One region of the Pseudacidobacterium ailaaui genome, then DNA from elsewhere that is predicted to be linked to it. Evidence: riboswitches for the same ligand, from Rfam matches in the RefSeq annotation. Region 1 holds a riboswitch; the other holds the start of a gene.
The links. A riboswitch is a leader RNA that binds a small molecule or an ion and turns the genes downstream of it on or off. The one in region 1 is predicted to bind cobalamin.
Positions count from the first base shown of each region.

Region 1 (5,801 bases):
ACAAAGGACCATTGCAGGATGGTCACCGGACCGGTGAGCATTCCCTTCATCGGTTTCTGTGTCATGGACTGGGCCTTGCTGCTCCAGCACACAGTCATAGGCGCTGGGCGAAACACGTCTCCATAGATGATGGGGGGCTTGACGCAGCGTGATCCGTAGCTCTGCACCCATCCGTTTGCGGTAAATGCAAAGCCGGCCAGTTGCTCGCCAAAGTATTCGACCATGTCATTGCGCTCAAATTCACCATGAACCAGCACGTCCAGACCGATTTCTTCCTGCACACGGATGCAAGCGGCCATCTCCTGCTCCAGATAGGCATGGTACTCGGCCGTGGCCATTTCGCCTTTACGCCACTTTGCCCGGGCCTTGCGTATCTCTGTGGTCTGCGGAAAAGAACCGATGGTCGTGGTTGGAAACAGGGGCAAGCGCAATGTGGCGCGCTGCTTCTCCCTGCGTTCCGGGTAAGGCGCGCTGCGGCGGAAATCCTTCCGTTGCAACGATGCGGCAGCTTCCCGCACAGCCGGAACACAGGCCGAGGCGGCCCTTCCCCGTTCCTGAAGAATGCGATGGCGATCGGCAAAGGCCGCAGGAAAGCTCTTTGGTCCACCGGCAATCCACCGGACCTCTTCCAGCTTCTGCAGGGCAAAACTCAGCCACGGCTTCAGGCCTTCCGGCAGACTGTCTTCGCCACGGACGTCTACAGGTACGTGCAGCAGTGAACAGGACGGCGCAATCACAACCCTGTCTTCGCCGACGGCCCGCGCGGCGCGCTCAGCCAGCGCATGCGCTTTGTCTAGGTCGCAGGCCCAGATATTGCGTCCATCCACGCAGCCCAGACCCAGTATCTGCTGTGGCCGGAGTGCCTGCAAAGCGGCATCCAGTTGCTGTGGCGCCCGTACAAGGTCCAGATGCACTCCAGACACGGGCAAGGAGAACGCGAGATCGAGATTCTCTCCCAATCCTTCAAAATACGTGGTGAGCATTATCTTTAGCGGGACCTTCGCCAGACGCTCATAAGCCATGCCGTAGGCCCTTCGATAGGGGACAGGCAGGTCCGTCGCCAAGTGCGGCTCATCTATCTGTACCCATTCCACCCCTGCTTTATACAAAGAATGCAGGAGAGCATGGTAACTTTCCAGCAGAGCAGGAAGCAGATTCAAGGGGTCTGTTCCATCCACGGACTTCCCCAGCAATAAAAGCGATATGGGCCCAAGCAAAACGGGCCGAGAATGGACCCCAAGGTCTTCGGCGTTTTTGATTTCGTCCAGAATTTTTCCGGGATTGGTCTTGAAGGAAAGATTGCGCGACCATTCAGGGACCAGATAGTGATAGTTTGTATCGAACCATTTTGTCATCTCCATCGGAGACTGATGCTGGCTGTTGCGGGCCATCTCAAAATAGCGCTGTAAGGTGACTTCGTCGTTGCCGAAGCGCTCCGGCGTGGCACCCAGGGACACAAGCATGTCCAGCACATGGTCATACAAGGAAAAATCATTGGATGGAATGAAGTGGATACCGGCCTGCTTCTGGGCAAGCCAGCGATCGCGCTTCAATGCATGAGCAGTAGCCAGCAGTGCATCTTCGCCGCTCTTACCCTGCCAATATGATTCAAGAGCAAACTTGAGTTCACGACGCGCACCGATGCGCGGATATCCGAGATTCGCGGTTTTCAGAGACATGAGAAGTGGTTCCTTTGCAAATCAAATTGGAACCATCTGCGCGCAGGGACCAGTATCAGTGGCCCATTCCCCGAGGCCAGCCGACAAGTATGCGCACGCGATGGCGCTGCGCAGGCCGGTATTCGGACTCTGGGCCTTCTACTGGGCGCCGCTTCCCATTCATCGCTGAACAGTGCGTGGTTGACAGCCAACCGTGCGCTTTTCGCTCCCATCACCGCTGCGGGACAGTGCCGGAATTGCACCGGCTTCCCGTTTAACAGGGCCAAAGGGCCCTGCACCTGCACGTCTTGAGTCTACACTGCGCAGCGGCCATTGGTGAGAAGAGAGAGAGATGTTGTGTGTCCTTCAATATCCGTTGGCAATCAGGTATTCCAATGTCAACTCAGAAGCGGCCGTCTTTTGCCGGCGCTCCTGCTCAAAAAACTTCAACATGACGTCAGCCTCCAGATTTACCGGATCTCCAGGTTTGAGCGTATGCAGATTGGTATGCGCATACGTGTGCGGAATGATCGCAATGGTCACCGTGCTGCCATCAAATTTTGCAACGGTAAGGCTGATGCCCTCGATCGCAATTGATCCCTTTTCGACAATATATCGCGCCACGCTGTCTGGTACCGAAACCCGCAGCCACCAGTCTGTTACGGACAGATCCGCAGCGGACGAAACAGGCTCCAGAGAGAGCAGGGTGCCAGTCGCATCCACATGCCCCTGCACCACATGTCCACCCAATGGAGTGCCTGCCGGGGTGGGGAGTTCAAGATTTACCACTGATCCCGGCTTCAGTCTTGCAAGCGAAGTCCGCGCCACAGTTTCCTCTGCCAGATCAGCATAAAAAACCGGAGGATCTGCCGAAATATCCAGCGCGGTGAGGCAGACCCCGCTGACGGCCACAGAATCCCCTTCCCGCAGCTTTTCGGCCACTTTTGGTGCGGAAACCGCAATGCGTCTGGTACCTGCGCGGTCTTCCAGGCTGAGGACCTTTCCGGTAGCTTCAATCAGTCCGGTAAACATACTTTCTCCTGCTTCCAAGGGTCGTGCAGATATGCTTCCAACAGTACATCCTGTTCGATTGTCTTTGAGCAGATGCGCTGCGGCTCCTTGAGGACACTCGCCTCTCCGGAAAAAAGGGGGACTCCGTGTTCGCCGAGGAGCACTGGAGCATAAAACAAACTGAGCTTGTCCACGATCTGCGCTTTCATCGCAGCACTGTTCAGATGCGCCCCACATTCCAGCATCACGTTAAGCACATTGCTGTGAGCCAATCTGTGCACCACCAACTTCAGTGGGACGCGACCGTCCTGTCCGGAAAGCTGTTCCACGCGGATGCCGCGGGCGTCCAGCTCGCGTAATTTCTCTGCGGGGGCGCGTTCCGTGCAGAAGACCATCACATCATCTTTGGCTGTCTGCACCAGCCTGCAATCGAGAGGCAAGCGCAACGATGAGTCAAGCACCACCCGCAGCAATGGCCGGCGGCGCGGCAGACCACTGCGATCTGTAAGCAAAGGGTCGTCAGTCAGGACCGTGCCGATCCCGGTCAGAACGGCGTCTGAGGCATGGCGCATTTCCTGCACAATCGCGCGCGATGCCTCACTGGTGATGTAGTGCGGTTTTCCCTTCGGCACAACTCCAGGAGCGGGAGCAATGCGTCCATCGAGCGACACGCCGGCCTTCAGAGTGATCAAGGGTAGTCCGGTGACGATATATTTCGCAAAGCCATCATTGATTCTGCGCGCTTCGTCCTGCAGAACGCCGACCTCAACAGAAATGCCTGCTTTACGAAGCTTCTCCACTCCCTGCCCATGGACCGCTGGATTCGGATCGCAGGTCGCCGCCACAACCCGCTGCACCCCGGCCCGGATGAGGGCATCGGCGCATGGCCCGGTCCGTCCGTGATGGGAACAAGGTTCGAGTGTGACATAGGCCGTCGTTCCGCGGGCCTTTTCTCCAGCCTGCCTGAGTGCCACGATTTCGGCATGGTCCAATGCATCATATTGATGAAAGCCCTCACCTACCAGCCTTCCGTCACGCTGGACCAGCACACATCCCACGGCGGGATTTGGAGAAGAGACACCAACAGACTGCCGCGCAAGGTCAAGCGCTCGTCTCATCCAGCGGATGTCTTTCTGCATCTGGATTCACGCCCCCAGAAGGGAATCCACGAAGGCGCTGCTATCAAAGGGCAGGATGTCTTCGAGCTTCTCACCCACGCCGACATAGCGGACCGGAAGCTTTAGCTCACGTGCAATGGCCACCGCAATCCCTCCTTTGGCCGTGCCATCGAGCTTGGTGAGCACGATCCCTGTTACGCCGGCAGATTCTGTGAAGATCCGCGCCTGTTGCAAACCGTTCTGTCCGGTCGTCGCATCCATCACCAGAAGGACTTCATGCGGGCCATCCGGGACAAGGCGTCGCGTAGTACGCCGCATCTTGTCAAGTTCCGCCATCAGTCCGTCTTTTGTGTGCAGGCGTCCGGCCGTATCCACGATCAGCACATCTCGGGCACGTGCTTTTGCCGCTTGGAGCGCATCGAACAATACTGCGGAAGGGTCGCCGCCCTGGCGGCCCTTGATCATCTCTACGCCACTGCGCTGGCTCCAGACCTCCAGTTGCTCCATGGCCGCAGCACGGAACGTATCCGCAGCGCACAGTAAGACGGTCTTGCCCTGAGAGCGATAGAACGCAGCCAGCTTGCCACTGGTCGTGGTCTTGCCCGTTCCGTTTACGCCTACCATCATGATGACGGCTGGAGGCGCTGGCACAAAGGGCGCAGGGCGCTGCTGCGCATCCAGAATGCCCTGGATCTGCTCTTTTAAAAGGGACTTCAGTTCTGCGCCATCGCGAATCTGCTGCCGTTTGGCCCGCTCGCGCAGATGGTCGATGATTTCCGAGGTGGTGGTCACACCCAGGTCTGAGGCGAGCAGGCTCATCTCCAGATCTTCCAGCGCCGACTCGTCTACTTCGCGCGTCAGGGCCATGACGCTTTCAATCCGGTCACTCAGGTTCTCGCGGGTGCGCGAGATCGCCTGCTTCATCCGGTCGAAGATACTTTTCTTTTCTGGTTCTTCAGCCTCTTTCAGGCTGCCAAAGAGTGTTTGAATCATGGAAAATACCGCTGCTTCAAGTGTAGCAATCTATTCATCACGTCCTGGACGCGCCATCAATTCGCGCATTGCGTCCTGCGGTGATTTTTCTTCGTTCAGGATCGCAGCCACCTGCTCGGTAATCGGCATTTCCACTCCATAGCGCCGCGCAAGGCCCAGGGCCGCCGATGTGGTGCGCACACCTTCAGCTACTTTTCCCTTCAGTCCGGCCAGGATTTCCGAAAGCCTTCGTCCCTTCCCCAGCTCGGCACCGACGGTGCGGTTGCGGGACAATGCACCGGTACAGGTAAGCACGAGGTCCCCTACGCCGGAAAGCCCGGCCAGTGTTTCGCGTCTACCTCCGCAGGCAACCGCAAGGCGCGTTGTTTCTGCAATACCACGGGTAATGATCGCTGCCACACTGTTGTGTCCAAGGCCCAGACCGGCGGCAATCCCGGCGGCAATGGCGATGACGTTTTTGAGCGCGCCGCCCAGCTCCACTCCGACCAGATCATCGTTGGTATAAAGACGCAGTGTCTGGCTTCCAAACTCGCGCTGGATGCCGGCGGCCAGATCCGTGCTGTCAGAAGCAATCGTAATCGCCGTTGGCAGTCCAGCAGCCACTTCCTGGGCAAAGGAGGGCCCACTCAAGACCCCGAGCGGCAAGTGCAGACCAAAACCCCCGAGCACATCCAGAATCACCTGACTCATGCGCAGCAGGGACCCATCCTCAATCCCTTTCGTTGCACTGACCAGCATCTGCCCGGGCCGAAGATGCGGAGCAAACTGCGTGTACGTTGCGCGCACATGGTGCGATGGCACCACGCTGACAACAATCTCAGCCCCATCCAGGGCCTCCTGGATGCTGGAAGTGGCGGAAATGATCTTCGGTATGGGAAAGCCGGGAAGAAAGGCCCGGTTTTCACCGTATTCCCGGATGCCCTCACTCACTTCCATCGCGTGGGCCCACAGGGTGACTTCATGGCCGCCGCGCCTGGCAAGACTGATCGCGATGGCTGTTCCCCATGCTCCGCTGCCCATC
Region 1 is NZ_JIAL01000001.1:3,326,422-3,332,222, forward strand. Features, by position in the region: gene metE (5-methyltetrahydropteroyltriglutamate--homocysteine S-methyltransferase) at 1-1,679, opposite strand, end outside; cobalamin riboswitch at 1,776-1,976, opposite strand; gene N655_RS0114890 (riboflavin synthase) at 2,025-2,690, opposite strand; gene ribD (bifunctional diaminohydroxyphosphoribosylaminopyrimidine deaminase/5-amino-6-(5-phosphoribosylamino)uracil reductase RibD) at 2,675-3,808, opposite strand; gene ftsY (signal recognition particle-docking protein FtsY) at 3,815-4,780, opposite strand; gene N655_RS0114905 (NAD(P)H-dependent glycerol-3-phosphate dehydrogenase) at 4,811-5,801, opposite strand, start outside.

Region 2 (5,801 bases), 190 kb from region 1:
GGAATTGAGCCTGGGAGGTTTCCTGCGCAATGGCATGGAAGAGACATAAGAAACCAGAAAGAACAAGGGTACAAACTTTCATGCGCTTATCATCCGGTTTCTTCGGGCAAGTCACAATGGTAATTTAGCCATGAAGTGAATAGTTCATTTCGTGAACCATCCAGTAGAATGATGGCATGCGAATCGAGGCATTTCTTGAGGAAAGTCCTCTTTTTGAGATCTATCGTGTCTCGCGAAAGCTGGAAACGCAGTTGCGTCAACTCTTAAGTCCATGTGATATCAGCTTTTTTGAGGCACTTTTGCTGGTCTCCATTCTGTTCGAGGAGCCCCGCGCGGTCAAACCGTCTCAGCTTGCAGACACCTTTTCAACCGGGCGCGGAAACATCAGCAACTGCATCTCCACGCTGGAGGCCCGTGGTCTTCTGAAGCGTCGTATTGATCCGGAAGATGGCCGCAGTATCCAGCTGCAGCTCAAGACCCCGGGGCGCAAATGCGCGATGCAGGCCGTCCGGGTTTTGGACCAGATGCAGAAGCTGTTTGAAAAAAAGATAGGAGCCCCGCAACTGAGATCAGCTCTTGCTGCCGTTCGCGAGGTAGAGCTTCTTTGTGAGGCAGCTTCCAATCACATGTAAGCTTTCTGCAGGCTGAGTGTCTATGACCATCAATATCCATCATTTGGAACTGCTGATGCTGTTACTGCTGCTTTTCGTGGTGGGGCTTGCTGTGCTTGCTCGCCGCCTTGGGCAGCCCTACCCCATCATTTTCGTTCTCGGTGGACTTGTGCTCAGCTTTCTTCCACCAGTCCCGGACATTGCGCTGCATCCTGATTTTGTCTTTCTCGTCGTGCTGCCGCCTCTCGTATTTGCTGCGGCCCACAATACGTCGTGGCGTGATTTTCGAGAAAACCTTATGGGCATTCTGATGCTGGCCTTTGGACTGGTTGCTTTCACCGTGGTCGGTGTAGGTTTTGCGGGGCACTACTTCTTTCCGCAGCTCACCTGGAAGACCGGCCTGGTGCTGGGTGCGGTGGTTTCCACTACAGACACGCTGGCTGCAACCAGCATTGCACAAAAACTCGGCATTCCCACTCGAATCGTGGACATTCTGGAAGGAGAAAGTCTCATCAATGATGCCAGCGGCCTTCTCGCCGTCAGCTTTACAGTGGGCATTATCACTAGCGGGCATGTGCCTTCTCTTCTCAGCGCTCTTGGTCAGCTCTTGCTCCTTTCTAGCGGTGGCGTCATCATCGGCCTCGCAATTGCATGGGTCCACTCACGGTTGATCTATCGCATTGAGGCTGCGCAGATTGAGTTGACCATGACTCTTATGGTTCCGTATGTTGCCTACCTGGCCGCGGAACGTCTGCATACCTCCGGTGTCATGGCGACTGTAGCCTGCGGATTGTATCTGGGGCATCACCGCACGCGGCTGCTTTCCCTCGGCGCCCGCCTCGAATCTCCGGCCGTGTGGAATACGGTTGAATTTATTCTGAACGGGCTGGTTTTTCTTCTGTTAGGTCTTCAAATCTCCTCCGTGTTGGCGGGGATTGAACATATGGGGACGGGCAAGCTCATCGCGGGTGGCATCATGGTCAGCATCATTGTGGTGGCGCTTCGCTTCCTTTGGGTCTTTCCTGGTGCCTGGATCGCGCAGAAGATCCGGAAGCATTTTTCCGGAAGGGAAACGGAGATAGAAAACCGTCAGGTGTTTCTTATCGCCTGGGGAGGAATGCGCGGCGTGATTGCATTGGCTGCTGCACTCTCACTTCCGGAATCACTCCCGGATGGGGCCGCATTTCCAGCGCGTAACATCATCATCTTTTTTACCTTCTGTGTCATTCTTGTTACGCTCGTTGGTCAGGGCCTGACTTTTCCCTGGATCATTCGCAACCTTGGTTTGGCCCAGAGTGGACAAAAACCCAATTTGGAAGAACAGATGGCGCTTCGGACCATGATTCAGCGGGCCATCAGTTATCTTCAGGCACAAAGAGAAAAGGATATTGCAAACAAGGAAGTGTACGAAGCGGTGGAGCGCGCGTACAAGCGTCGGATGGCGCTTCTGAAAAATCCTGAAGAAGGAACAAAAGAAGAGTTTTACGCTCAGGCCAACCGCTATCTTGAAGTTGCCCGTGAGGCCAGAAACATTGAGCGTATGGCCGCAGGAGAATTGCTTGCTACCAACCAGATCAACGATCTGGTCTACCAGCAGCTTATCCTCGACATTGATTTGCAGGACGCCCGCTATTCTGCGAAGTTTGCCTCCTGAAGCGTTGGCGCTCTGGATCGGAAAGATATGCAATCATACCGCAGTATCTTGCGTTGATTTCCACAGTCTACACAGGATATAGTTGGTCTACCTTTGCGGTGCTGGATGGATCTTCATCCGGCTGAAAAGGGAATCCGGTGCAAATCCGGAGCTGCCCCGCAGCGGTAAGCAGGAACGAAAGCCTCATTCAGACGCACTGGTTTGGCTCCAAGCCGGGAAGCGGAGGCAAGTAGGAAGGACAAGCCTGCAAGCCCGAAGACCTGCCGCAGAGAGACACTCATGCGCCTCCGAGGGGAGTGCCGGGTGATGATGGTCTCTTTCCGTCATTTTCCTGTCCAGTCTCACCTCTCAGGCGGAAAGGAAATTTCCGTGCCTGAATTGCAGACAACACTTGCTGAGATCGCACCAGACTTTCCACAGCCTGAGCCTGCACCACAGATGCAGGTGCGCAAGCGCAACGGTTCACTTGAACCTGTCGATGTGAACAAGATCGTGCGTGCCGTGCAGCGATGCTGCCATGGTCTGACGCACGTGGACCCGATGCGCGTCGCCAGCCGCACAATAGGGGGGCTTTACAACGGTGCTACCACACGGGAGCTCGATGCAATCTCGATTCAAACCGCGGCTTCGCTGATTGCTGAAGAGCCGGAGTATTCCAGGCTCGCGGCGCGCTTGCTGCTTTCCACCATTGTGAAAGAAGTTTCTGGCCAGAACATTTACTCGTTTTCGCAATCCATTGAGATGGGCCATCAGGAAGCTCTGATTGGCCGCGCCACCTATGATTTTGTTGTTCAGAACGCGCGGAAGCTTAACCATGCAGTGGATGAGGAGTTTTCTGATCGATTTGAATACTTTGGTCTGCGCACTGTGTATGACCGCTATTTGCTGCGGCATCCCATTACGCGCAAGGTAATAGAAACGCCGCAGTATTTCTTTATGCGTGTCTCCTGCGGACTGGCAGTTACGGTAAATGAGGCCATAGATTTTTATCGCCTGATGGCTACGCACGATTACATGCCCAGTTCGCCGACCCTCTTCAATTCCGGCACCCGTCACGCACAGATGTCCTCCTGTTATCTCATAGATTCCCCGCAAGACTCGCTTGAGGCCATCTATGACACCTACAAGCAGGTGGCGATGCTCTCAAAGTTTTCCGGGGGCATCGGTCTGGCTTTCCATCGCGTGCGCTCAGAAGGATCTTTGATCCGTGCGACGAATGGTCTCTCCAATGGCATCGTTCCCTGGTTGCACACGCTCGATGCATCTGTGTCTGCGGTCAATCAGGGAGGAAAGCGTAAAGGTGCTTGCTGTGTTTATCTGGAGCCCTGGCATGCTGACATTGAACAATTTCTGGAACTTCGCGACAACACGGGCGACCATGCGCGCCGCACGTACAACCTGAACCTGGCGAATTGGATACCAGACCTTTTTATGCGTCGCGTGGAGACAGATGGGGTCTGGTCGCTGTTTGATCCTAAAGTTGTCCCTCATTTTCCCGACCTTTATGGTGAAGCCTTTGAAGCTGCTTATGAGGAAGCTGAGGCGCAGAAGCTTTATACAAAGCAGATAAAGGCCCGCGACCTTTATGCACGCATGATGCGCACGCTTGCCGAAACCGGCAATGGCTGGATGACCTTCAAGGACACAACGAACCTGAAATGCAATCAGACGGGAAGGCCGGAAAACGTCGTGCATCTCTCAAATTTGTGCACAGAAATCACCGAAGTCACCTCTTCGGCAGAAACTGCTGTCTGCAATTTGGGATCAATCAATCTTGCCCGACACGTTGTAAACGGAAGCTTTGATTTTGAAAAACTTGCGCGTACCGTACGCGCAGCGATTCCGATGCTCGACCGCGTGATTGACATTAACTACTACCCCGTGGAAAAAGCAGCGTCTGCCAATCACCGCTGGCGTCCTGTCGGGCTTGGTATCATGGGGCTGCAGGACGTCTTTTTCCAGCTTGGCCTGCCGTTTGATTCGCCAGAAGCATCTGCTCTTTCTTCGCAAATTCAGGAAGAAATTTACTTTCATGCCCTCAGTGCCTCCTGCCATCTGGCGGAAAAGCAAGGCCCGCATCCGGCCTTCAGCGAGACCCGTGCTGCGCTGGGCAAACTGCAATTTGATCTCTGGGGTATCACTCCAGCCAATCAAGGGCGATGGGACGCACTCAAGCAGCGGATCCGCCAATATGGCCTGCGTAATTCGCTTCTGATTGCCATTGCGCCTACAGCGACCATTGCCTCCATTGTCGGCTGCTACGAATGTATTGAGCCCCAGGTCTCAAACCTCTTTAAGCGAGAAACCCTCTCAGGTGAATTCCTTCAAGTGAACCGGTATCTCGTCGAAGAGCTGAAAAAACTGGGCCTATGGACAGAGGAAATGCGCGCGCGGATCAAGCTGGCTGAGGGCTCTGTTCAAAACATCGAAGAATTACCGAAAGATCTCCGCCAGATTTATCGCACGGTCTGGGAATTGCCCATGCGGGCCATCATTGATATGGCTGCTGCTCGCGCCCCCTGGATCGACCAGAGCCAGTCGCTGAATCTCTTTGCTGAGTCTCCCAACATTGGCCGACTGAGCTCAATGTACATGTATGCCTGGAAGAGCGGCATCAAAACCACCTACTATCTGCGTTCGCGTCCGGCCACGCGCATTGCAAAAACCACTGTTCAGCAAAGCTCAGGAGCCATTGCCTGCTCTTTGGAAAATCCGGAATCCTGCGAAGCCTGCCAGTAAAGGAGAAAATTCATGTCCATTGTTACAGAATCGTCCGTAAAGGTCCCTGATTCCATCCTCGATCCTGGACTTTGTCTCACATTGCGGCCTATGCGTTATCCCGTTTTCTTTGAGATGTTCAAAGACGGAATCCGCAACACCTGGACCGTCGAAGAAGTAGATTTTTCTACCGATCTTGCTGACCTGCGCGCGAAGCTCACACCGGCTGAACGGCATCTGATTCAGCGCCTAGTGGCCTTCTTCGCCACAGGAGACTCGATCGTCTCCAACAATCTCGTGCTCAATCTTTACCGGCATATCAATTCTCCTGAAGCCCGTTTGTATCTTTCGCGACAGCTCTTTGAAGAGGCCGTCCACGTGCAGTTCTATCTCACGCTGCTGGACAATTACATCCCTGATCCTGCGGCGCGGGCCGAGGCCTTTGCCGCGGTTGAAAATATTCCGTCTATTGCAAAGAAGGCACAGTTCTGCATGAAGTGGATGGATTCCATTCAGCAGCTCGACACATTAAAAACGGAAGAAGAACGCCGACAGTTTCTACTTAACCTTATCTGTTTTGCCGGATGCATCGAGGGCCTGTTCTTCTTCGCAGCTTTTGCTTATGTGTACTTCCTGCGGAGCAAAGGTCTTTTGCATGGACTTGCAACTGGGACCAACTGGGTCTTCCGTGATGAAAGCTGCCACCTTGAGTTTGCCTTTGAGGTGGTAAAGACCGTCCGCACGCAGCATCCGCATCTCTTTGACAAAACGATGGAAGAGCAGGTCATTGCTATGTTAAAGGAGGCCGTGGATTGTGA
Region 2 is NZ_JIAL01000001.1:3,516,833-3,522,633, reverse strand. Features, by position in the region: gene N655_RS0115730 (TonB-dependent receptor plug domain-containing protein) at 1-82, opposite strand, end outside; gene N655_RS0115725 (MarR family winged helix-turn-helix transcriptional regulator) at 177-632, shown strand; gene N655_RS0115720 (Na+/H+ antiporter) at 655-2,265, shown strand; cobalamin riboswitch at 2,345-2,547, shown strand; gene N655_RS0115710 (ribonucleoside-diphosphate reductase subunit alpha) at 2,635-5,004, shown strand; gene N655_RS0115705 (ribonucleotide-diphosphate reductase subunit beta) at 5,017-5,801, shown strand, end outside.
Region 2: another riboswitch for cobalamin. It lies ahead of N655_RS0115710 (ribonucleoside-diphosphate reductase subunit alpha); the one in region 1 lies ahead of metE (5-methyltetrahydropteroyltriglutamate--homocysteine S-methyltransferase).